DNA from 3 places in the Streptomyces sp. NPDC059142 genome. Region 3 is predicted to be linked to each of the others. Evidence: riboswitches for the same ligand, from Rfam matches in the RefSeq annotation. Region 3 holds a riboswitch; each other region holds the start of a gene.
What was found. A riboswitch is a leader RNA that binds a small molecule or an ion and turns the genes downstream of it on or off. The one in region 3 is predicted to bind cyclic di-AMP.
Positions count from the first base shown of each region.

Region 1: it holds a riboswitch for cyclic di-AMP, as region 3 does, so the genes downstream of both, ACFXPK_RS15685 (M23 family metallopeptidase) here and ACFXPK_RS14715 (NlpC/P60 family protein) in region 3, are expected to answer to the same signal.
Region 2: it holds a riboswitch for cyclic di-AMP, as region 3 does, so the genes downstream of both, ACFXPK_RS21165 (peptidoglycan DD-metalloendopeptidase family protein) here and ACFXPK_RS14715 (NlpC/P60 family protein) in region 3, are expected to answer to the same signal.

Region 1 covers NZ_JBHZDA010000035.1:47,050-54,578, reverse strand. Annotated here, with positions in the region: gene trmB (tRNA (guanosine(46)-N7)-methyltransferase TrmB) at 1-41, shown strand, start outside; gene ACFXPK_RS15690 (PrsW family intramembrane metalloprotease) at 162-1,505, shown strand; gene ACFXPK_RS15685 (M23 family metallopeptidase) at 1,606-2,655, opposite strand; cyclic di-AMP (ydaO/yuaA leader) riboswitch at 2,667-2,821, opposite strand; gene ACFXPK_RS15680 (PP2C family protein-serine/threonine phosphatase) at 3,119-4,282, opposite strand; gene ACFXPK_RS15675 (MerR family transcriptional regulator) at 4,600-5,346, opposite strand; tRNA gene ACFXPK_RS15670 (tRNA-Met) at 5,462-5,535, opposite strand; gene ACFXPK_RS15665 (hypothetical protein) at 5,632-5,826, opposite strand; gene ACFXPK_RS15660 (HAD family hydrolase) at 5,889-6,530, shown strand; gene ACFXPK_RS15655 (hypothetical protein) at 6,619-6,834, opposite strand; gene ACFXPK_RS15650 (aspartate aminotransferase family protein) at 6,913-7,529, opposite strand, start outside.
Region 2 covers NZ_JBHZDA010000059.1:12,978-20,506, forward strand. Annotated here, with positions in the region: gene ACFXPK_RS21155 (STM4011 family radical SAM protein) at 1-440, shown strand, start outside; gene ACFXPK_RS21160 (SGNH/GDSL hydrolase family protein) at 478-1,302, opposite strand; gene ACFXPK_RS21165 (peptidoglycan DD-metalloendopeptidase family protein) at 1,484-2,467, opposite strand; cyclic di-AMP (ydaO/yuaA leader) riboswitch at 2,472-2,637, opposite strand; gene ACFXPK_RS21170 (tyrosine-protein phosphatase) at 3,085-3,897, shown strand; gene ACFXPK_RS21175 (DUF6126 family protein) at 3,928-4,101, opposite strand; gene ACFXPK_RS21180 (helix-turn-helix domain-containing protein) at 4,124-4,747, opposite strand; gene ACFXPK_RS21185 (aspartate aminotransferase family protein) at 4,807-6,222, opposite strand; gene dxs (1-deoxy-D-xylulose-5-phosphate synthase) at 6,219-7,529, opposite strand, start outside.
Region 3 covers NZ_JBHZDA010000032.1:35,624-43,152, reverse strand. Annotated here, with positions in the region: gene ACFXPK_RS14720 (ATP-dependent DNA helicase) at 1-1,404, opposite strand, end outside; cyclic di-AMP (ydaO/yuaA leader) riboswitch at 1,685-1,859, shown strand; gene ACFXPK_RS14715 (NlpC/P60 family protein) at 1,858-3,090, shown strand; gene ACFXPK_RS14710 (hypothetical protein) at 3,299-3,652, opposite strand; gene ACFXPK_RS14705 (NlpC/P60 family protein) at 3,930-4,970, shown strand; gene ACFXPK_RS14700 (hypothetical protein) at 5,148-5,525, shown strand; gene ACFXPK_RS14695 (LuxR C-terminal-related transcriptional regulator) at 5,614-6,336, opposite strand; gene ACFXPK_RS14690 (PspC domain-containing protein) at 6,447-7,529, opposite strand, start outside.

The DNA of each region.
Region 1 (7,529 bases), on a different contig from region 3:
GGCATGTGGTGCACGACCTGCTGTTCCGCCGGGCGCCGTAAGACCCGTAAGACCCAAAAGGCCCGTAGGGCCCCTGCCGGGAGGGTTCCGGACCGGATGCCGGGCCCCGGGATCACCCGGGGTGATCGCCAGGTGTCAGTGTCCCTCGTTAGGGTCATCAGGTGTCAGAACCGTCCCCGCACCGCCTCGACCCGCACCCGGCCATCCCCGTCTACGAGCAGCAGGAGCTGCGCGGCGATCTGTGGAGCGCCGTGCCCCCGCCCGCCCGCAGGCGCTACCGGCCGACGCGCGCGCTCTGGCGCAACAGGGGGGTCAGGGCCGGGGCGTTGATCACGGTGCTGGCGCTCTGCGCGCTGGTGATCCTCGCGCTCGTCCGGGAACAGACCGGGCCCCAGGGCTTCCTGGTGGGGCTGGGGCTCGCCGTGCTGCCCGTACCGCTGCTGGCCGCCGCCTTCCGCTGGCTGGACCGGGTGGAGCCGGGACCGTGGACGAATCTGCTGTTCGCGTTCGCCTGGGGCGCCTTCGCCGCGGCGCTCGTCGCGATCATCGCCAACTCCTTCGCGACGGAGTGGATCGCCACCGCCACCGCCGACCCGGCCGGCGCCGAGTCCCTGGGCGCCACGGTGATAGCGCCGGTCGTCGAGGAGAGCGCCAAGGCCACGGCGATCCTGCTGATCTTCCTCTTCCGCCGCCGGAGCTTCACGGGACTGGTGGACGGCGTGGTGATCGCGGGGTTCAGCGCCACGGGCTTCGCCTTCACGGAGAACATCCTCTATCTGGGCAACGCCTTCGGCGAGGACCAGACGCAGGGGCACTCCGGGCTGAATTCGGTCACGGCGGCGACCTTCTTCGTCCGTGTCGTGATGTCGCCGTTCGCGCACCCGCTCTTCACGGCGGCGACGGGCATCGGCTTCGGTCTGGCGGCCGTGGCGGCCCGGCACCAGAAGGTGCGCCGGGTGGTGCTGCCGCTGCTCGGGCTGGTCCTCGCGATGGGCATGCACGCGCTGTGGAACGCCTCGGCGTCGCTCTTCGGGCCCTTCGGCTTCTACGCCGTGTACGGGGCGTTCATGGTGCCGGTCTTCGGGCTGCTGACCTGGCTGGTGATCTGGAGCCGCCAGCGCGAGCTGCGGACGCTCGCCGCCGAGCTGCCCGCGTACGCCGCGGCGGGGTGGCTGCCCCCGGCCGCGCCTCTGGCGCTCTCCTCGATGCGGGCGCGGGCGATGGCGCGGGGGTTCGCGAACCGCGGCCACGGCCGCGCGGCGGCGCGGGCGGTCGGGGAGTACGAGGCGTTCGCGACGTCCCTGGCGTTCCTGCGCCACCGGGCCGGGCGGGACCGGGTCGGCCCGGACTTCGTGGAGCGCGAGCAGGAGCTGCTGCACCACCTGTGGGAACGCAAGGAGATAGCCGGGCCCGCGCTGACATACGCGGCGCGGGCCACGGGCCGGGTGCGGGTGCCGCCGCCGTACATCGACTACGACGGCTACAACCCGTACCGGCAGTACTGATCCTCCGCGGAGGGTCCCTCGCGGAGGGGTCCCTCTCGGAGGAGTCCCTTGCGGAGGAGCCCCTCGCCGGAGGAGTCCCCCGCGAGGGCGGGGGCGCGTCTCAGGGGTTGATGCCCTTGCCGTTCAGCCAGGCCATCGGGTCGATGCCCGTGCCGCCCGCCGTGTGGACCTCCAGGTGGAGGTGCGGCCCGGTCACGTTGCCGGTCGCGCCGACGCGGCCGATGACCTCACCGGTGGAGACCTTCTGCCCGGCGCTGACGGAGAGGGAGGACTGGTGCGCGTACCAGATCTCCGTGCCGTCATCCAGCTCCAGGACCGTGCGGTAGCCGTACGAGCCCGACCAGCCGGCCGACTTGACGGTGCCGCTGTGCACGGCCTTGATCGGGGTGCCGGTCGGCGCCGCGAAGTCCAGGCCGGTGTGGTAGCCGGAGGACCAGAGGGAGCCGGACTGGCCGAAGGAGGAGGTGAGGGTGTACGAGGAGGTGGGGAGCGAGTAGCTGGCCGCCAGCTTGGCGAGGCGCTCCTTCTCGGCCTTGGCCTTGGCCTCCGCCTCGGCCTTCTTCTTGGCCGCCTCGATCTTCTTCTCGGCGTCGGTCTGGCGCGCCTTGGCCTGGGCCGCGGCCTTCTCGGCCGCCGCGTCCTGCGCCGCCGCCTTCTGCGTGGCGTCGGCCTCGGTCTGCTGCCGCTCGGCCTGCTGGAGGATGCGGGCGCGCAGCGCCTCGCCGGCGTCGGTGGCGCCCTGCTCGGTGTCCGAGGCCGTCAGCCCGGCGGTCGTCAGCGGCGCGCCGGCCAGCACCTCGGAGTCGGAGTCGTCCGAGCCGAGATAGCCCATCCCCGGCAGGGATTTGGCGTCGGGAAGATTGTCCGCGATGGCATCGGGCAGAGATATGGAGACCGCGGGCTTGTCCTGGGCGGTGGCGATGCCGCCCGCGCCGACGGCGGCGATGACACCGACGCCGAGGACGGTGGAGCTGCGGGCGAGTCCGTTGCGCTGCTTGGCGACGCGGTGCTTGCCGCGTACGGGGCGGACGGACTCCTCGGTGGGGTTCCACTCCCCCCAGGTGCCGGGCGCCTCGTTCTCACCGCCGCTGCCGAAGGAGTGGGGTGCGAAGGTCGCCGTGGCCGTGGGGGCAGGCTGGTTGGACGCCACTGAGGCGTGCTCCTTTCCTTCCTTCTCGCCTACCGGGTTAGCTGACGGGTTCGGAGCAGGAAGGTCTCCTACGGAGGCCCCCTGCCGTCCAGGACGGCAAGTAGCTCCCGATTCACCCCAATTGGTGGTTCCCCGGTTCCCTCGCGGGATTCGGCGCACGCGCACGGTGCCATCTCTGACGACGGCTGGGACGACCGCGCTGCGTTATCGAACGTTAATAGAGACCAGGGCTTTATTCCAAGCTGTTCCCGGTGATCGTTAACGACTTCGCATCGGATGTACCGGGACACAAGAGTCCACATCAGGGCGAGTTGATCGACAACCTGAGCAGATCGATCCACTCCACATACCTGACGGTATGTCATATGTTATGCGGAGGGGTACGTACCGATCACCCTCCGCGACCGGACGGCCGGAGCCGTACCGCCCCCGGCTCCCGTCGGGGCGCGATCACCGGCTGCCCTCAGGGCACGATCCGCATCGTCCTGCGCCGCTCCGGCTCCCCCTCCGCGGGCCGGCTCACCGCCAGCAGCGCCATGTCGTCCTGACTGCCGCCGCCCGTGTGCAGCCGTACGTCGTCGATCAGCGCCTGGAGCATCTCGTCGGGCCCCTGGAAGATCCGCCCGTCGAGCCGTTCACGCGGTACGTAGAAGACCCCCCGGGCGTCGCGCGCCTCGGTGAGCCCGTCCGTGTAGAAGAGCAGCGTCGCGCCGTCCGGGTACACGGACTGCTCCGCCCGGTCCGGCCACGCGCCCAGCTCGCTCATGCCCAGCGGCAGCGCCGGATCGCGCGTCGCCAGCATCCGGACCGCCCCGTCGTGGCACATCAGCAGCGGCTCGGGATGGCCCCGGTTGACGAGCCGTACGACGTCCTCGCCGTGCGGGATCTCCGCCAGTACGGCCGTGGTGAACCCCTCGAAGACATCCAGCCCGTCCCGCCGCGTCCCCTCCCGCAGCAGCGAGCGCTCCAGCCGCTCCGCGACACCCTCCAGCGAGCTCTCCTGCTCCGCCGCCTCCCGGAACGACCCGATGATCACGGCGACCGCCTCGACCGCCTCCAGCCCCTTCCCCCGTACGTCGCCGACCACCAGCCGTACCCCGTACGGCGTGTCCTGCACGGCGAACAGGTCCCCCCCGATGAACGCGCCCTCCTGCGCCGCCTCGTACCGCGCCGCGATCCGCAGCCCGCCGATCCGCTCCGCCGGTCTGGGCAGCACGGCGCGCTGGGCGGTCTCCGCGATGATGCGGGCGGACGCCAGCCGTTCGCCGCTGCGTCTGACGACCCCGTTGATGTAGAGCGCGAGGGCGGAGACGAGCAGCACCGTCAGCAGTTCGCTGTACGACACCACCGAGAAGAGCGTGTCCGTGTGGACCCGCAGCACCGCCTCGGCCACGAGGGAGACCACGGCCACCGTCAGGGTGCCGAGCATCGGGTAGAACGGCGCCGCGATCAGCGGGGCGGCGGCGAAGAGCGGCGCCCCGGTCACCCGCGCCGGGGTCGCCAGATCCAGGACCACCCCGCCGATGATCACCAGCGCGGGCAGGAACCGGACCAGCCGGCGCCCGGCGAGACGCCGCGCCGCGTACCCGTACGGTCCGTGCGGCCCGTACGGCGCCGCCTCGCCCACCTGGGCGAGGTTGCGGGCGGGGTCGCGCCGGTGGTCGCGCCCGTTGCCCGTGGTCGCCCAGAAGCCGGCGCCGTCGGCACCGAGGACACCCGCTCCGTCGGCGTCCCGCCTGCTCCTGCCGCCGAGGCGCTCTCCGATCTTCCTGAGCTTCCCCACCAGTCGTCTCCTGCCCGGTCCGCCGACGGCTGCGGACGGTACCGCGCTCCACCCAGGCTGGTCGCTGCCGCGCCGGGCAGCGACCCGCCCTCGGCCGACTGGGCTACGAAAGACCGGTAGGGGACCGGTACTGGGACCACGGAGCACCGTTGTACAGAAGCTCAGTCGGTCAGGTGGCGCTCGGCGTACACCTTCATGGCGTCCCGCACGAGCACAGCCGTACCTTCACCGTACTGGTCATACGCCGCGGTGAAACGTCGATCATCGACGTACATGGCCGTCACGCCGATGACATAGGACCTGGTGGGCTCCACGGTCACCGACAGCCAGTCGCAGTGACGCCGGGCGACCGCCTGCGCCTCCTCGCTCGCGGCGCCGTGACCGGCCGCCGCGGTACGCCCCCAGTCACGGGCGATCGCCTCGTGCCGCGCCCCGAACGCCCGGCGCTCCTCCCCGCTCAGCGAGCGCCACCAGCGGTCGCTCCTCTCGTAGGCGGGACGGCCCCACCTCTCGGTGACCTCCCGCTCGTAGCGCGTGTGCGCGAAGCCGTCCAGCACTTCTTCCGCCATGAGTTCCTCTCCGTTCCCGGTCTTGTGGAGAGTGGTCCGCACCGACGTGATCAGCCGTCCGATGCGCTCGCGTTCCTGTTCCAGCAGGTCCAGATGGCCGCGCAGGGCGGCGGCCGTGTCCTGCCGGCCGTCGAGTATCCGGGCGATCTCCGGCAGCCCGAGCCCCAGCTCCCGCAGCAGCAGGATCCGCTGGAGCCGGACCAGGGCCTCCTGGCCGTAGTACCGGTACCCGTTGGCGCCGGTCCTGCTGGGCTCCAGCAGTCCCAGCTCGCCGTAGTGCCGGAGGGTACGGCTCGTCGTGCCGGCCTTCTTCGCGATGTCCTGGATCGACCACTCCATGACGTTCACGGTAGAAGTTGACGTTACGTAAAGGTCAAGCCCCGGTCTCCCCCATGGCTCCGGGCACGACGAAGGCCCGGATTCACCAGGAATCCGGGCCTTCGTTTTCTTCCAGTAGCGGGGACAGGATTTGAACCTGCGACCTCTGGGTTATGAGCCCAGCGAGCTACCGAGCTGCTCCACCCCGCGCCGTTGAATGCAACTCTACGCCATCCGGAGCACGGTCATGACCACTTTCCCGTGGAGCCGCCCTTTTCCCGTGGGACCGCCGGGAAAGGCGCCGCGCTACGCGGCCTCGACCACGTCCGCCCGTACGGCCGCGGCCCACTCCACCAGCAGCCGCTGGTAGCGCTCCTGCTCGGCCGAGGACAGCGCGCTGCCCGCGCGCGCCCACAGCGCGCGGATCTCCGCGTTCACCACCGCGGCGGATCTGACGGGGGACGGGGACGCGGACTTCGGGTGAGAAGAAGAAGCGAACATAGGAGCAAGGCTACGGCCAGCCACTGACAATCGGCGGAGCGTATCCCTCTACGCTGGGGCCGATGATCGAAACCATCGTGTTCGACGTGGGCGAGACCCTGGTGCGCGACGACCGCCACTGGGCCTCCTGGGCCGACTGGCTCGGCATTCCGCGCCATACCGTCTCCGCGCTGGTCGGCGCCGCCACCGTCCAGGACAGGGACGAGACGGACGCCCTGCGCCTCATCCGGCCCGGCATGGACGTCGCCGAGGCGTACCGGGCCAGGGAGGCCTCGGGGCGCGGCCAGCATCTCGACGAGTCCGACCTCTACCCCGATGTCCGGCCGGCCCTCGCGGGCCTGCGGAAGCTCGGCGCCCGGGTCGTCCTGGCGGGCAACCAGACCGTACGGGCGGGTGAGCTGCTGCGCGGACTGGACCTGCCGGCCGATCTCGTCGCCACCTCGGACGAGTGGGGCGTCGCGAAGCCGTCCCCGGAGTTCTTCGCGCGGGTGGCCGACGTGGCGCAGGCGCCGCCCGACCGGACGGTGTACGTGGGCGACCACCCGGCGTACGACCTGTTCCCCGCGAAGGAGGCGGGCCTGCGCACGGCGCATCTGCGGCGCGGTCCGTGGGGGTATCTGTGGGCCGACGACCCGGCCGTGGTCAAGGCGGCGGACTGGCGCATCGACAGCCTGACGCAGCTCGCCGCGATCATGGCGGACTGACCGGCGCCGGGGCCCCGCGGGGGCCGAGGGAGGCCGGGCGGGACGGCGGAGCGGCAGGACAGCGGGACGGCGGGACGGCCGGGGGCCCTCACACCACCACGCTGTACTCGTGCGCGGGGCCGCCCTGCCACTCCACCCAGGTGGGGTCGTCGAGCAGTTCCCAGGCGTCGGGCAGCCCGGCCAGCCGCAGGAATTCGACCAGGTGGTCGTCGGAATGGGCGAGTCCCATGATCCGCCCGCGGACCGTGACCCGCCGCCCGCCGGTCCCGGACGCCCGGTGGACGACGATCGGTGCATCACTCATACGGCCAAGAGTGCGACGATCCCGCCCCGTCCGCAGCATCTCGGCGGCGCCGTCTTCCGCACCGGGCTGTAGCGTGCGTCACATCCGCCCCTCCGTACCCGGTGTTCCCCCTCCCCCCAGGACGGCGAAGACCTCGTCGATCGCCGCACAGGTCCGGTCCGTGTCGTCCTCCGTCACCGCGGCCGACACGAACCAGCAGGCCAGTCCGTGCGCGTTGGTGTGGATGCCGCGGCGCAGCAGCTCGTGGCGGAAGACGTCGTACCGCCGCTGGTCCAGGTGGAGGGTGTCGCGGTAGTTGCGGGTGGGGGCGCCGCCCGGCGAGAACACGACCTGGAACATCGCGCCGACGCCCTGCACCGCGCACTCCACGCGGTGGTCGGCGGCGGCCCTGCGGATGGTCTCCATGATCCGCTGTCCGGTGTCGTCGATCTTCTTGACGACGGCGGGGTCGGCGAGCGCGGTGAGCGTGACGAGGGCGGCCGTCGCGCAGAGCGGTGAGGCGTTGTACGTACCGCCGTGCTTGACCCGGCCGTTGGCGAGCGCCGCCATCACCTCGCGGCGGCCCGCGAAGGCGGCGATGGGCAGCCCGCCGCCGAGGGCCTTGGAGTAGACGGCCAGGTCGGGCACGACGTCGTACAGGGCCTGCGCGCCGCCGGGTCCGGTACGGAAGCCCGTACAGACCTCGTCGAAGACGA
Region 2 (7,529 bases), on a different contig from region 3:
TCCGGTACAGCGTGGGGGTCGTCGGACTGGACGAGCATCTGGAGCACGCACGCCGGCTGCGCGCCGAGCTGCCCCCGCACGTCTACCTGTGGATCAACGCGGCCGAGGGACACACGTACACGGACGAGGAGGCCGCGCGGTGGACGGAGCTGGATCCGCTCTTCCCGTACAGCCGCCATCCGCACCGCTCGGCCGGACTGCCGTGCCGCACGGGCGAGTCGGTGATCTCGGTGGACGGTGAGGGCACGGTACGGCGCTGCCACTTCGTCCGCGCCGAGCTGGGCAATCTCTACGACGGCTCGTACCGGCGCGCGCTCGCGCCGCGGGCCTGTCCGCTGGCGGTGTGCGACTGCCATATCGGCTATGTCCATCTGGAGACGCTGCCGCTGTACGACGTCTTCGCGGGCGGGGTGCTGGAGCGGATCCCGGCGGGGGCGTGAGGTCACGACGCCCCCGCCGCCCGGGACCCGGGCCGTGTCAGTGCTCCAGGGGCAGCAGGTCCGGCCGCTTCGCCTCGATGTGGTCGCCGGAGGAGGCGCCGCGCAGCCTCCGTCCGATCCAGGGCACCAGATACTCGCGGGCCCAGTGGATGTCGTCGCGCCGTACTTCGAACGTGCCGCGCGGCGGCAGCGGCGGCCACGGCTGGTCCGGGTCGGCGGGGACGTCGACGCCGAGCACCTGTCCGGCGCGCAGCGCGACCCGGGTGTGGCCCTCGGGCGACAGATGCAGCCGGTCGCCGTCCCAGGCCCGCCGGTCCTGGACGGTCCTCAAGGACCAGAGGTCGAGGACGGGGCAGCCGTAGCGGTCGGCGATGGCCCGTGTGTGTTCGTTGAACGTGGCGATCTTGCCGCGCAGATGGCGCAGGACGGGCACGCGGCGGGTGTCGAAGCCGGTGGCCAGCATGACCGTGCCGACGGCGCCGGTGAGATCGGCGACGGCCCGCTCGAAGCGCTCGGCGACGTCGTCGGGGTCGGTGCCGGGGCGGATGATGTCGTTGCCGCCCGCGCAGAAGGTCACCAGGTCCGGGGCGAGTTTCTTGGCCCGGGGGATCTGTTCCGCGACGATCTGGTCGAGGAGCCGGCCGCGTACGGCCAGGTTGGCGTAGCGGAAGTCGCCGTGGACGGGGTCGGCCGTCGCACCGGAGAGCGGTAGCTGGTCGGCGAGGAGGACCGCGAGCCGGTCCGCCCAGCCGACGAACAGCCCGTCGGGTCCTGGATCTCCCACACCCTCCGTGAAGCTGTCACCGATCGCCGCGTACGACCCGAATATCTTGTCTCTTCTTGCTCTCGAATCGTCTGCCACAGCAGGGTATTTTCCACCCGGCCATGTGACCTACGCGACCGTAGGCAGGGGTTGACGTGGGGTGAGAAAGACCATCGGTCAATTTTCTTTCAAGTGGGAATAGCGAAATCCCGTACGGCCCGGCACTTATCGGTGCCGGGCCGTACGGGAAATGCGGGTGCCTCGGTGTGCGTCGGACGGGTCAGATGGAGACGCCGTTCTGGCGGAGGAAGGCCAGCGGGTCGACGTCCGAGCCGTACTCCGGTCCCGTGCGGATCTCGAAGTGCAGGTGCGGCCCGGTCACATTGCCGGTGGCCCCGGAGAGCCCGATCTGCTGCCCCGTGGAGACGCTCTGGCCGGCCGAGACGGAGAGGGAGGAGAGGTGGGCGTACTGGGAGTACATGCCGTTGTCGTGCCGGATGACGATCTGGTTGCCGTACGAGCCGCCGCTGCCCGCGGTCACGACGGTGCCCGCGCCGACCGCCTTCACGGTGGTGCCGGTGGAGGCCACGAAGTCCACACCGGTGTGGTAGCCGCTGGACCAGCTTCCGCCCGCGGCGCGGTACGCCGTACCGACGCCGACGCCGTCGACCGGCAGGGTGAAGCCGGAGGCGCTGGTCCGCGCGGCCGATTCGGCGGCGGGCGCCGCCTTCTTGGCCGCGGAGGAGGAGGTGCCGGACGAGGGCGCCTTCGACGACGTGGACGCCTTGGGCTTCGACTCGGTCCTCGACTGCTTCGAGGCGGCGGGCGCCTCGGAACGGGCGGTCGCGTTCCTGCCGCCGATGGTGAGCTTCAGGCCGGGGTGGATCAGCCCGGGGTCGGCGCCGACGGCCTGGCGGTTGTCCTCGTACAGCCGCTGCCAGCCGCCGCGTACGTTCTGCTCGTCGGCGATCTTGGAGAGGTAGTCACCGGCGACCACCGCGTAGGTGCGCACGCTCGTGCCCTCGGAGCGGGTGACCTGCGTCGCGGCGCCTCTCTGCGGGGCGGCGGCGGGCAGGTTCTGCGCGGTGTGCGCGGTGGCCGGCGCGGCCTGCGGAGCGGCGGCGGGCGCGGCCTGCTGCGCGGCGTGCGCGCCGGTGGCGCCGATGAGCGGCAGTGCGATGGCGGCGCCGCCCGTTCCTGCGGCGATGAATCCGCGCGAGAGCGGGTTGGTCTTCGGGCGGCGGTGCTTACCCTTCGCGGGCATGGCGAATTCCTCTCCGGCGCCTACGAGGTGAGCTGTCGGGTTCGGGCTGGAGCTGCCCGGCCGCGCGTGGTGCGCGACTTCACCCCGAGCCGTCCTGATGCCGGAGCACCGGAACGGCGTACTACCTGGGTCCCCCGCTCCTGCCACGCGTGAATGGGTGGATGGTGTCCCCGAGGCGGCGGCAGGATTCGGCGTTCCGCTCGGATTGAGGGTGAACGTAGGCGAGTGGGACGGCCGGAACAAGCCACCCTTTTCCGTCGGCGGCGCCCGGGTCCTTCCGGGGGAAGATCGCCCGTCACCCTGCGTGGAGTTCCGCCTCCAATTCCCTTTCGAGCGGGCCTTTCCCTTTCGCGCCGTCACCACGGAACGTCACGGATATGATCCTGCTCACGAGACGCGCCCCATCTCCCCCGCGACCGGGGCAGGTTATGCGGAATCAGTCAATCCGGACAGAGGTGTGTTTGGGCGTTTCCTCCCCGCATGACCGGTCCGTGCGTGGACGTCCCCCGGCCGTTCCGCCGAACCGCCCCGCGCGCCAGGGGATGCCGTGACGTCGGTAGGGTCGGGAGCCGACTCCGCCGGCGATCGGCGCCGACGGCAGATCCGGAGGAGCAGGCGTGACGCAGCAGTCGCCGCAGGTCCCGTCCACCGAGCCCGAGCTGTCCGGAGTACGCAACTTCCGTGATGTCGGCGGCCTTCCGACCGGGGACGGACGGCGGGTGCGGTACGGCGCGCTCTACCGCAGCGGGCATCTCGCCCACGCCGGCGTCGAGGACACCGCCTTCCTCACCGGCCTCGGACTCCACACGATCTTCGACTTCCGCAACTCCGCCGATCTGAGGCTGGACGGCACGGACGTGGCGCTGCCGGGCGTACGTCACGTGAACATCCCGCTCTCCGACCCGGCCGACGGCGCCGAGTTCTGGCGGCTGGTCCGCCACGGCGACCTCGAACAGCTCCGCGAGCTGCTCGGGGAGGGCAGGGCCGCGGCCCGGATGATCCGCTCGTACGGCGCGATCGTCACGGAGCGCACGGCGGAGCACGGCCGTCTGCTGCACGCCCTCGCGGAGGACAGTCTCCCCGCGCTGCTGCACTGCGCGGCGGGCAAGGACCGCGCCGGCCTCTCGGTGGCCGTGGTGCTGCTCGCGGTCGGGGTGGAGCCGGAGGCGATCGAGGCGGACTACCTCAAGTCGAACGACCCGCACCGCCGTTACCTCTTCCGCCGCGCCGACCGCACGCCCGCCGCGCTGCCGGAGGAGGCGTCGGCGCTGATCAGCCCGCTCTTCGACGCCCGCGCCGACTATCTCGCCGCCGCCTTCGAGACCATCGAGGGGACCTGGGGCTCCACCGACCGCTATCTCTCCGACGGCCTGGGCCTCACACCCGGGACCCGCGAACGGCTGCGCGCCCGCCTCCTCGACGAGGGCTGACGCCGCGGGCGCTCCGGCACGGCCGGGCCGTCACTGCCCCTGGGCGCCGAGCTCGAAGAGGAGATAGAGGAAGGCCGCGAAGACATGGCCGGCGACCAGATAGGCGAAGAGCCGGATCACCAGTCCGCGCGGGAACTTCTTCTCCTCGTTCATCACATGTTCCGGCGCGCCTTCGCGCGGCGCCGGCTGCTCTGTCTCCGACATGGTGGGGACCTCTCTCAGCGGGTCAGACACGGGGGGCCGGGCCACCGAGGCACAGATCGGCGGCGGGGCTCTGGAGCAGGGTGTGGACGAAGAGCAGCTCGGTCCCCTCGGGGCCGGCCGCGGCGATGCGGTGCGGGGTGAGCGAGTCGAAGTGCGCGCTGTCCCCGGGGCCGAGCAGATGCAGGGTGTCGCCCAGGCTCAGCCGGAGCCGGCCGTCGAGGACGTAGAGCCACTCCTCACCGGGGTGGACGCGGACCAGGTCACCCTGCGCCCCGTACGGGACCTGGAGCCGCAGCGGCTGCATGGCGCGGCCGGAGCCGCCCGCCTGGTGGTAGGTCCAGCCGTCGGCCTCGACGGGTTCGGCGCGGCCGGCCCGGACGATCGGCTCGCGCTCCGGAGGGGCCTCGCCGAGCAGTTCGGAGACGGTCGTTCCGTAGATCCGGGCCAGACCCAGCAGCATGGGCAGGGAGGGCTGTCTGCGCCCCGTCTCCAGCCGGGAGAGATGGGCGGGTGAGAGCCCCGCCCGCCGGGCGGCGGCCTCCAGGGTGAGCCGGCGGCCCCGGCGCAGTTCACGCAGGCGCGGCGCGACGTCGGGAAGCTGGTCGGACAGCGCGTCGGCCGCCTCTCCGGCGGAGGGTGTGCTCATACGTCCATTGCGCCAGGAACTTTCCTCCGGGGCAAATTTCTTGCCCCGGAGGCAAAAGGCTATCGGTTGGCGACGGCCTGCTTCACCAGTGTCCTCCCGAAGTCCCACATCAGTCCGCCCCCGGCGTGTGCGTCGTCCATCACGGCCGTGAAGGCCGTCACGAAGCGGTCCACCTCGCGCTCCCCGATGGTCAGGGGCGGAATCAGTTTGATCACTTCGAGATGGTCGCCGGAGACCTGGGTGAGGATCCGGTGCTTCTGGAGCAGCGGTACGACGACCATCTGGGCGAAGAGCCCCTTGCGCGCGGCCTGGAGCATCGCCCAGCGCCCGCGCAGCCGCATCGAGTCGGGCCGGCCGAACTCGATGCCGATCATCAGCCCCCGGCCGCGTACCTCGTGCAGCAGCTCGTAGCGGTCCACGAGGGCGGCCAGCCGGGATCTGAGCAGCTCGCCGGTGGCCCGCGCGCCCGCGACGACCTGCTCGTCCTCCAGCACCGACAGCACGGCCAGCCCCGCCGCCATGGCCTGGGCGTTGGAGCCGAAGCTCGCGGAGTGGACCAGGACCCGGTCCATCGAGGAGTAGACGCGCCGGAAGATCCAGTCCTTGCCGAGGGTCGCGCCGACGGGCACGTAACCGCCGGAGAGGGCCTTCGCGACGCAGACGAGGTCCGGCTCCACGCCCTCCTCGTGCTGGTACGCGTAGAAGTCGCCGGTCCTGCCGAGGCCGGTCTGCACCTCGTCGGCGATGAGCAGCGCCTTGTGGCGGTGGAGCAGCTCCTGGGCGGCGCGCAGGAAGCCGGGGGGCGCGGCGTGGACGCCCTTGCCCTGGATCGGCTCCACGATGAGTCCGGCCACATCGCCGCGGGCCAGCTCCCGCTCCAGCGCGTCGAGGTCGCCGAGCGCGATCGCGGTGTCGGGCAGCAGCGGCGCGAAGCCGTCGCGGAAGCCGTCCTCGCCGTTGACGGAGAGCGAGCCGGTGGTCAGCCCATGGAAGGCGTGGCCGCAGTAGAGGATCCTGGGGCGGCCGGTGGCGTACCGGGCGAACTTCAGGGCCGTCTCGACGGCTTCCGTACCGCTGTTGCCGAAGAACACCCGGTCCAGGTGCGGGCTGTGGGCGAGCAGCTTCTCGGCGAGGAGGCCGGGCAGCGGCTGGCAGTCGAAGCGGGTGAGGTCGGCGAGGGAGGCGTCGAGGACGTCGTGGAGCGCCTTGCGTACGACGGGGTGGTGCCGGCCGAGGCCCATCACCCCGAAGCCCGCGAGCATGTCCAGGTAGTCGTTGCCCTCCGCGTCCCAGAAGTAGGCGCCCTCGGCCCGTTCGTAGACCCGGTCGAAGCCGATGGTGTGCAGCATGCGAGGGAGCTGGTGGTTGAGGTGTCTGGTGTGCAGCTCGTAGCGCTCGGCGCCGCGCTCCGCGAGCAGCCGCGCGAGGTCGAACCCCTTGGACGGCGCCGGCGCGGGCTCGGGGGTTTCCTTCATCGCGGGCTCTCCTTCCCGGTCAGCGCGGTGGTGATCCGTCCGGCGATCTCCACCGGGGTGAGCCCGATGTCGGCCAGCACCTCGCCGCGTTTGGCGTGCGCCAGGAACTGTTCGGGGATGCCGAAGGTACGCAGCGGTACGTCGACGCCCGCGTCCCGGAGCGCCTGGCCAATGGCGGAACCCACGCCGCCGCTGCGGCAGTTGTCCTCCACGACCGCGACCAGCCGGTGCCGTTCGGCCAGCGGTGCGAGCTGTTCGTCGACGGGTTTGACCCAGCGCGGGTCGACCACGGTGCAGCCGATGCCGCGCTCCGCGAGGAGCCCGGCGGCGTCCAGGCAGACCGGGGCGAGCGCGCCGACCGCGACGAGGAGCACGTCGTCGGCGCCGTCCGGCGCCCCGCGCAGCACATCCATGCCGCCGACGCGCCCGACGGCGGGGATCTCCGGTCCCACCGCCTCCTTCGGGAAGCGCACCACGGTCGGCGCGTCGTCCACGGCCACGGCCTCGCGGAGCTGGGCGCGCAGTTGTCCGGCGTCGCGCGGCGCGGCGATCCGCAGTCCGGGGACGCACTGGAGCATGGACATGTCCCACATGCCGTTGTGGGAGGGTCCGTCCACCCCGGTGACCCCGGCGCGGTCCAGGACGAAGGTCACCCCGCAGCGGTGCAGGGCAACATCCATCAGGAGCTGGTCGAAGGCGCGGTTGAGGAAGGTCGCGTAGACGGCGACGACGGGGTGGAGGCCGCCGGTGGCGAGTCCGGCGGCGGAGACCGCCGCGTGCTGTTCGGCGATCCCCACGTCCCAGATCCGGTCGGGGAACCGCTCGGCGAACTTCGTCAGCCCCACGGGGTGCAGCATGGCCGCCGTGATCGCCACGACGTCGGGGCGCTCCTCCCCGATCTCGGCGATCTCGTCGCGGAACACCGAGGTCCAGGTGGGGGCCCCGGCGGGCGCCAGCGGCTCGCAGGTCAGCGGGTCCATCACGCCGACGGTGTGGAAGCGGTCCGCGTCGTCCTGGAGCGCGGGGGCGTAGCCGCGGCCCTTCTCGGTGAGGCAGTGCACCAGTACGGGACCGTGGAAGCGTTTGGCCCGGTGGAGGGCGGACTCCAGGGCGGCGATGTCATGGCCGTCGATCGGCCCGACGTACTTGAGGCCGAGGTCCTCGAACATCCCCTGGGGGGCGAAGGCGTCCTTGAACCCCTTCTTCGCCCCGTGCAGCGACCCGTACAGGGGGCGGCCCACGACGGGGGTGTGGTGCAGCACCTCCTTGCCCCAGGCGAGGAACCTCTCGTAGCCGTCGGTGGTGCG
Region 3 (7,529 bases):
GAGGACACGCAGATAGGCCAGGACGTCCCGGACCTCCTTGCGTTCGTAGAAGCGCACTCCGCCGACGACCTTGTACGGCAGGCCGACCCGGATGAAGATCTCCTCGAAGACACGGGACTGCGCGTTCGTCCGGTAGAAGACGGCGACATCGCCCGCCTTGGCCTCGCCCGCGTCCGTCAGCCGGTCGATCTCGTCGGCGACGAACTGCGCCTCGTCGTGCTCCGTGTCCGCGACGTAGCCGGTGATCTGGGCGCCCGCGCCGGCCTTGGTCCACAGGTTCTTCGGGCGGCGGCTCTCGTTGCGCTCGATGACCGCGTTGGCCGCGCTGAGGATCGTCTGCGTGGAGCGGTAGTTCTGCTCCAGCAGGATCGTCGTCGCGTCCGGGTAGTCCTCCTCGAACTGGAGGATGTTGCGGATCGTGGCGCCGCGGAAGGCGTAGATCGACTGGTCGGCGTCGCCGACGACGCACAGCTCGGCCGGGTCCTCGCCCTCGCCCGAGGGGCCCACCAGTTCGCGTACGAGGGTGTACTGGGCGTGGTTGGTGTCCTGGTACTCGTCCACCAGGACGTGCCGGAAGCGGCGCCGGTAGTGCTCGGCGACGTCGGGGAACGCCTGGAGCAGGTGGACGGTGGTCATGATGATGTCGTCGAAGTCCAGAGCGTTGGCCTCGCGCAGCCGCGCCTGGTACATCCGGTACGCCTCGGCGAGGGTCTTCTCGAAGCCGTCGACCGCCTGCCCGGCGAAGGTCTCCTCGTCGACCAGCTCGTTCTTCAGGTTGGAGATCTTGGCGCTGAAGGACTTCGGCGGATAGCGCTTGGGGTCGAGGTCCAGATCGCGGCAGACCAGGGCCATCAGCCGCTTCGAGTCGGCGGCGTCGTAGATCGAGAACGACGACGTGAACCCGAGCCGCTTCGACTCGCGCCGCAGGATCCGTACGCAGGCGCTGTGGAACGTCAGCACCCACATCGCCTGGGCGCGCGGGCCCACGAGCTGGCCGACGCGCTCCTTCATCTCGCCCGCGGCCTTGTTGGTGAAGGTGATCGCCAGTATCTGGCCGGGGTGGACGCTTCGGGTGCCGAGGAGATGCGCGATCCGGTGGGTCAGCACCCGGGTCTTGCCGGACCCGGCCCCGGCGACGATGAGCAGCGGCGATCCCGTGTGCACGACGGCCGCCCGCTGCTCCTCGTTCAGCCCTTCGAGGAGCGAGGCGGGGTCGATGACCGTGCGGGGCGCGCCGTCGCGGTGGTACGGGTCCCGGGCCGGGGGCACGTCGTACGCGCCCTGGAACAGGTCGTCGGGCACCTGCTCCGGGGCGTGCTCGTCCTGGTCCTCGGGCGGCGGGGGGTGCTCGTCGCCGGAGGGCTGGAGGTCGGCCAGGAAGCTGTCGTCAAAGAGGCTGCTCATCGCTTAACGAGTCTAGGCGGCCGCACTGACAGTCGGCGCCCGACCGGGAAAGCCGGTGGGGGAAGTCGGCCCCGCGGGCCGGGCCGGGAAGCCGGACGGTCCCGGTCCACATACGGAGCGTGACGCTATACCCCGCACGGGGGCTCCCTGCACTCCACACGAGCAAATGGTCACAGAAATGTATCGGGCATATCGGCCATCCACCTTCACATCAGCGCCACATTTTGGCTAGCGTGCTCGATCAGGCAGCCCGTACCTCTGATGGCGATCCGCGCCGAGCGGGCGGCCCACGCCGAATCCGGGCTTTCCGCAAGGAAGTTCGGAACCGGGGACCCACTCTGCACGACCGGGGTGAATCGGGCCGTACGTTCGCCGTACGCACAAGGCCCGTAGGGCAGCCTTCCGTTCCGCCCGAACCCGACAGCTAACCCGGTAGGCGGTCCACGGAAGGAGATGCCGAACTTGGCGTCGCATCGCAAGTCGCGCAGCCGTAGCGGAGTAGGCCCCAACTCTTCCGCGGTCGGAGTGACGACGGCCGCCATCGCCTCGGTCACGCTGCTGTCGACGCAAAGCGCGGACGCCGCGCCCGCGGATTCGAAACCGTCGGTCGAAGAGGTGCAGAAGAAGGTCGACGCCCTGTACCGCCAGGCCGGTGGAGAGTCGCAGACGTACAGCAGGGCGAAGGAGACCACGGCCAAGCAGAAGCGCACGGTCGACCGGGTCATCGAGGGCGTCGCCAAGAGCGCGGACAAGCTGAACGAGGCGCGCCGTACGCTCGGTTCCTCCCCCGCCGCACGGCCCGGGGAAGCCGCGGGCACCCCGGCGGCCACCCTGGCGTTCACGGACGGCCCGCAGCCGCACGCCGGGCGGAGCGGGGCGGTGGACGCGCCGACCGACCGTCGGCGGAGCACCGTCGCGGAGCCCCCGGCGCGCCACGCGGAGGCGGTGGAGGAGCGGGACCGGGCCGCCATGAGCCTCGATCCGGACGAGTCGCCCGCCTCCCTGCGGAACAGCAAGGAGAGCATCCAGAAGAAGCTCGCCGAGGCCCGCGCGCTGCTGGCGCGGCTCACCGCGGAGGAGCAGGCGCGGCTGGCCGCGCTGGAGCGCAAGAGGGAAGAAGAGGCCCGGCGCGCGGCGGAGGCGCAGGCCAAGGCGGAGGCCCGCGACAAGGCGGAGGCCGAAGCGGAGGCGGAGCGCCGGCGCGAGGCGGGACAGCCCCAGGTCACCGACGCGGGCGGTCTCGCGGCGGCGAGCACCGTCGGCGGTACGGTTCCGGTCGCGGTCGGCGGCACCGCCATGGAGGCCGGGACCGGCGGTGACCCGGCCGCCACGTACGCGGCCAAGGCGGCCAAGGTGCTGGCCTTCGCCGCCGCCCAGATCGGCAAGCCGTACGTCTGGGGCGCCTCGGGGCCGAGTTCGTACGACTGCTCGGGGCTGACCCAGGCTGCCTGGAAGGCGGCGGGCGTCGAGCTGCCGCGCACCACCGCCGCCCAGGTGAACACCGGCACGCGCGTCGCCACCGACGACCTGCTCCCGGGCGACCTGGTCTTCTTCTACGACGACCTCAGCCACGCCGGTATCTACATCGGCGACGGCATGATGATCCACGCGCCCAAGCCGGGCGCGAACGTACGCGAGGAATCGATCTACTACATGCCGATCTACGGCAGCGTCCGCCCGGCCTGACCCCCGGCCCGGTCACCGGCCGGGCCTCGGGTCGGATCTCCGGCCCGGGTCTCCGGCCGGCCCTGGGGTCCGGTCTACGGCCCGGGTCTCCGGCCGGGCCTCGGGTTCGGTCTGCGGCGGGTCCTCGGGTCCGGTATGCGGCGGGTCCTTGAGCGGTCCGTCCCCGGCCTCCGGTTCCCCCGCGCACGCGGGGGACGGAGCGCCGGGATCAGGTCCAGAGGGTGGCGATGAGGATGTTCGCCACCGTCAGCCCGCCCACCGCGCCGAACAGCGGCTTCGCGGCGGCCTCGTCGTCCCGCTTCACGTACACGATGCCCAGGATCACGACCAGGACGGCCATCTTGACGCCGAGCTTGATGTTGTTGAGCGCCTGGTCGTCGGCCTGGCTGAGGCCCACCAGCACCATCCCCGTGATCAGCATCGTCAGCGCTCCGTGCAGCATCGGAGGGGTGAAGCGCGCCGTCCCGGCGCTCATCGCCTTCGTCTGCGTCAGGAATCCGCCGAGCAGCGAGGCTATGCCGATGATGTGCAGGGCGACGAAGACATTGATGAGTACGTCCATGCCGGGAGCGTAGCCGGGCCGTATCACCCCTCCTCGGTGAGGTGAGGCTTACTTCCATGATCGATCGGGTCCGTCCGGAAGGGCACAAGTGCGCACTCCGGACGGACGATCCTGATCAGGAAGCGCTCCGGAACCTTCACCTCCCGCCAATTCCCGCCATGCCGAGGCCGAGTCGTGATCCGGCGTCCTAACGTCCTGCGTGCGGCCCCTCCCCGGCCGTACCGGGCGGCCGTACCGCACGGAATCGACGGAGACGAAGGAAACGGACCCCGCCCCCGTGGCAGCGCACCGAAAGCCCAGACAACGCCCGTTCACCGGCCAGGCCGGCCGCACCGCCGCGACGCTCGCGCTCGCCGGTGCCGCGACCGCCACGGCGGCGGGACCCGCGCACACCGAGCCCCGGCTCACCCCCGCGCAGATCAAGGCCAAGGTCGACGCGTTGTACACGCAGGCCGAGGCCGCCACCGAGCAGTACAACGGCACGAAGGTGAAGGCCGACGAGGCCCGCGCCTCGCTCACCGTGCTGCGCGACGAGGCCACCCGCAGGACGGAGCGGCTCAACGCCTCGCGGGACCAACTCGGCTCGATCGCCTCGGCCCAGTACCGCAGCGGTGGCCTCGACCCGGCCGTACAGCTCGCCCTCAGCTCCCGTCCCGAGGAGTATCTGGAGCGGGCCGGTCTCGCCGAGCGTGCGGGCAGCCGGCAGGCCGCCGCCGTCGCCGGGATCCGCAGGGAGCTGTCGGTCGTCGCCGGGCTGCGCTCCCGGGCGGACACCCAGCTCACCGATCTCACGGCCCGCCGCGCCGAGCTGGCCCGGCACAAGTCCACCGTCCAGGGGAAGATCGCCTCCGCCCGGCGGCTCCTGGACAGGCTCACCGCCGAGCAGCGCGACCGCTACGAGGCGCGGGACGGCGGGTACGCCGCGCGCGCGGACCGCGGGACGCCACGCGGTGCGGTACGGGCGCCGAACGCGCGGGCCGAGGCCGCCGTCGCCTTCGCGTACGGGGCGATCGGCAAGCCGTACGTCTGGGGCGCGACCGGCCCAGGGTCCTTCGACTGCTCGGGGCTGACCCAGGCCGCCTGGCGCGCCGCCGGGGTCGCCCTCTCCCGTACCACCTACACACAGATCAACGCGGGCAGGCGCGTCACACGCTCCGAGCTGGCCCCCGGTGACCTGGTGTTCTTCTACTCGGGCATCAGCCATGTCGGGATCTACGTGGGCGACGGGCAGATGATCCACGCGCCGCGGCCGGGCACGGCGGTCCGGCTCGCGCCGGTCGACCAGATGCCGTTCGCGGGGGCCGCCCGGCCCGTCTGACGCCCCCCGGACACCTCTGATGACTGTCACGCGGCACCGGCCGGATCCGTCATGGGGCCCCGGCCGCCGAGGGGTTGTCTCCGACGGCCCATGCCGGAGTGCCTCGTTCCCTTCCCCGGTTGACGATGAGCACGAGAACGCCATCGGAACGGTGAGGGGGAGAGGAAAGGGGCGGTCGTGAGCCGAGCCACCGCTGTCAGTACGACGGTCCTCGTCGTCGGCGCACTGTTCGTCCTGGCGCCCGTGGGCGTCACCCCGAAGGGCTGCGGGGATCTCTCCGGCGGCCGGCTCTGTGTCGAGGGCCCGATCGGCGGCGCGGGCCACTTCACCACGCGCTATGTACGGACCGGGGTCGGCCACGAGATCCCCGTCCGCCTCGGCTACCAGCGCAGGGATGCCCGGATCACGGCGTTCCCCGGCTGGTTCGGCACCGTGCGCACCCGGCAGGGCCGCGCCGAGCTGACCGGCGTCCTCGACACGCGGCCCGGCGAGTGCATCCGCGGCGTGCTGGCCCACCAGGGGCGGCTGTACGTGACCGGCTGGCACTGCCGGTGAGCCGCGGACGGGGCCGCGCCCGGCGGGCCGCCGGGCGTCGGCTCCGCAGTCGGGCCGGTCGGCAGGGCGCCGGGCGTCGGCTCCGCGGTCAGACCAGCCGGCGGGCCGTCGCCCAGCGGGTGAGTTCGTGGCGGTTGGAGAGCTGGAGCTTGCGCAGGACCGCCGAGACATGGGACTCCACGGTCTTCACCGAGATGAAGAGCTGCTTGGCGATCTCCTTGTAGGCGTAGCCCCGCGCGATGAGCCGCAGCACCTCGCGCTCGCGCTGCGTGAGCCGGTCCAGGTCCTCGTCCACGGGCGGCGCGTCGGTCGACGCGAAGGCGTCCAGGACGAAGCCGGCCAGCCGGGGCGAGAAGACCGCGTCGCCCTCCTGGACCCGGAAGACCGAGTTGACCAGATCCGTGCCGGTGATCGTCTTGGTGACATAGCCGCGGGCGCCGCCCCGGATCACGCCGATGACGTCCTCGGCCGCGTCCGAGACCGAGAGCGCCAGGAAACGCACCGGGTTCTCGGCCGCCGTCATCATCGGCGCGCAGCGGCGCAGCACCTCGACCCCGCCGCCGCCCGGCAGATGGACGTCGAGCAGGACGACCTCGGGGCGGGTCGCGGTGATCACGGTGACCGCCTGGTCGACGTCGGCCGCCTCGCCGACGACCTCGACGCCCGTCTCCTCCGTACGGCCGATCTCGGCCTGGACGCCCGTACGGAACATCCGGTGGTCGTCGACGAGCACGACGCGGACGCGGCGGCCGTCCCCCGCCGGGTCCCCGCTCGCCGCGGGAGTGGATTCGGCGTGTACGCCCTCGCTCATGGTGTCTGTCCCTCGCCCTTGTCGCTCCGCAGCCGTCTGCGCGGCTCTCGTACCGTACGGTCCCCTCCCGGCGACCGGTCCATCCACCGCCGGTCGGCGCGTGCCCCCGCTCAGTCGGCGCGCTCCATCTCCAGCTCGACCTCCGTGCCGCCGTCGGGCACCGCGCGCAGCCGGGCCGTGCCTCCGTTGCGCTGCATACGGCCGATGATCGACTCCCGGACGCCCATCCGGTCGTCCGGGACGGAGTCCAGATCGAACCCGGGGCCGCGGTCGCGTACGGAGAGGAAGACCGTACGCCCCTCGACCTCCGCGAACACCTGTACGGCGCCGCCCTCGCCACCGTACTTGGCGGCGTTGACCATCGCTTCGCGCGCGGCCTGCATCTGCGCGGACAGCTTCTCGTCGAGCGGGCAGTCGCCGACGACCACGACCTCGATCGGCACGCCGTGGTAGTCCTCCACCTCGGCCGCCGTCCGCTTCACCGCGTCGGCGAGCGTCGTGGGCTCGTCCGCCTCGTCCTTGCCCGTGCCCTCCGGCTTGTAGAGCCAGGCGCGCAGCTCGCGCTCCTGGGCGCGGGCGAGTCTGCGTACCTCTCCCCCGTCGTCCGCGTTGCGCTGGATGAGCGTCAGGGTGTGCAGCACGGAGTCGTGGACGTGCGCGGCGACCTCGGCGCGCTCCTGTGCGCGGATCCGCATCAGGCGCTCCTCGGAGAGGTCCTGGGTCATCCGGACGAGCCAGGGCCCGGCGAGCAGCGCGACCCCGGCGACGACGGCGATCGCGCCCGTCAGCACATTGCCGAACTGGGCCGCCGCGCCGCGGACCACCATGAAGACGGCGAGGCCGAGCCCGACCAGGGCGACGCCGGAGAGCCCCCGGGCGAGCTGGAGTATCCGGCGGCGGCGGCCGATCTCGGTCCAGCGGGCGCGTCGCGCGTTGTCCGCCTGACGCCAGACGAGGACGACGCCGACGCCGATCAGCAGCATCGGCCAGATGTAGCGGTCGGCGTCGCTGCGGCCCAGGCTGACGTTGCCGATGAAGGTGGCCGCGCTGACGACCAGCGCGAGCAGGGCGAAGAGCTGGCCCTTGTCGGGCTTGCGCAGCCGGCGTCTGCCGTCCGGGCTGGTCTCGAAGAGCGGGCGGGACTCGACGGCCCGGCCGCCGACGCCGAGCGGGACGACGATCCAGAACACGGC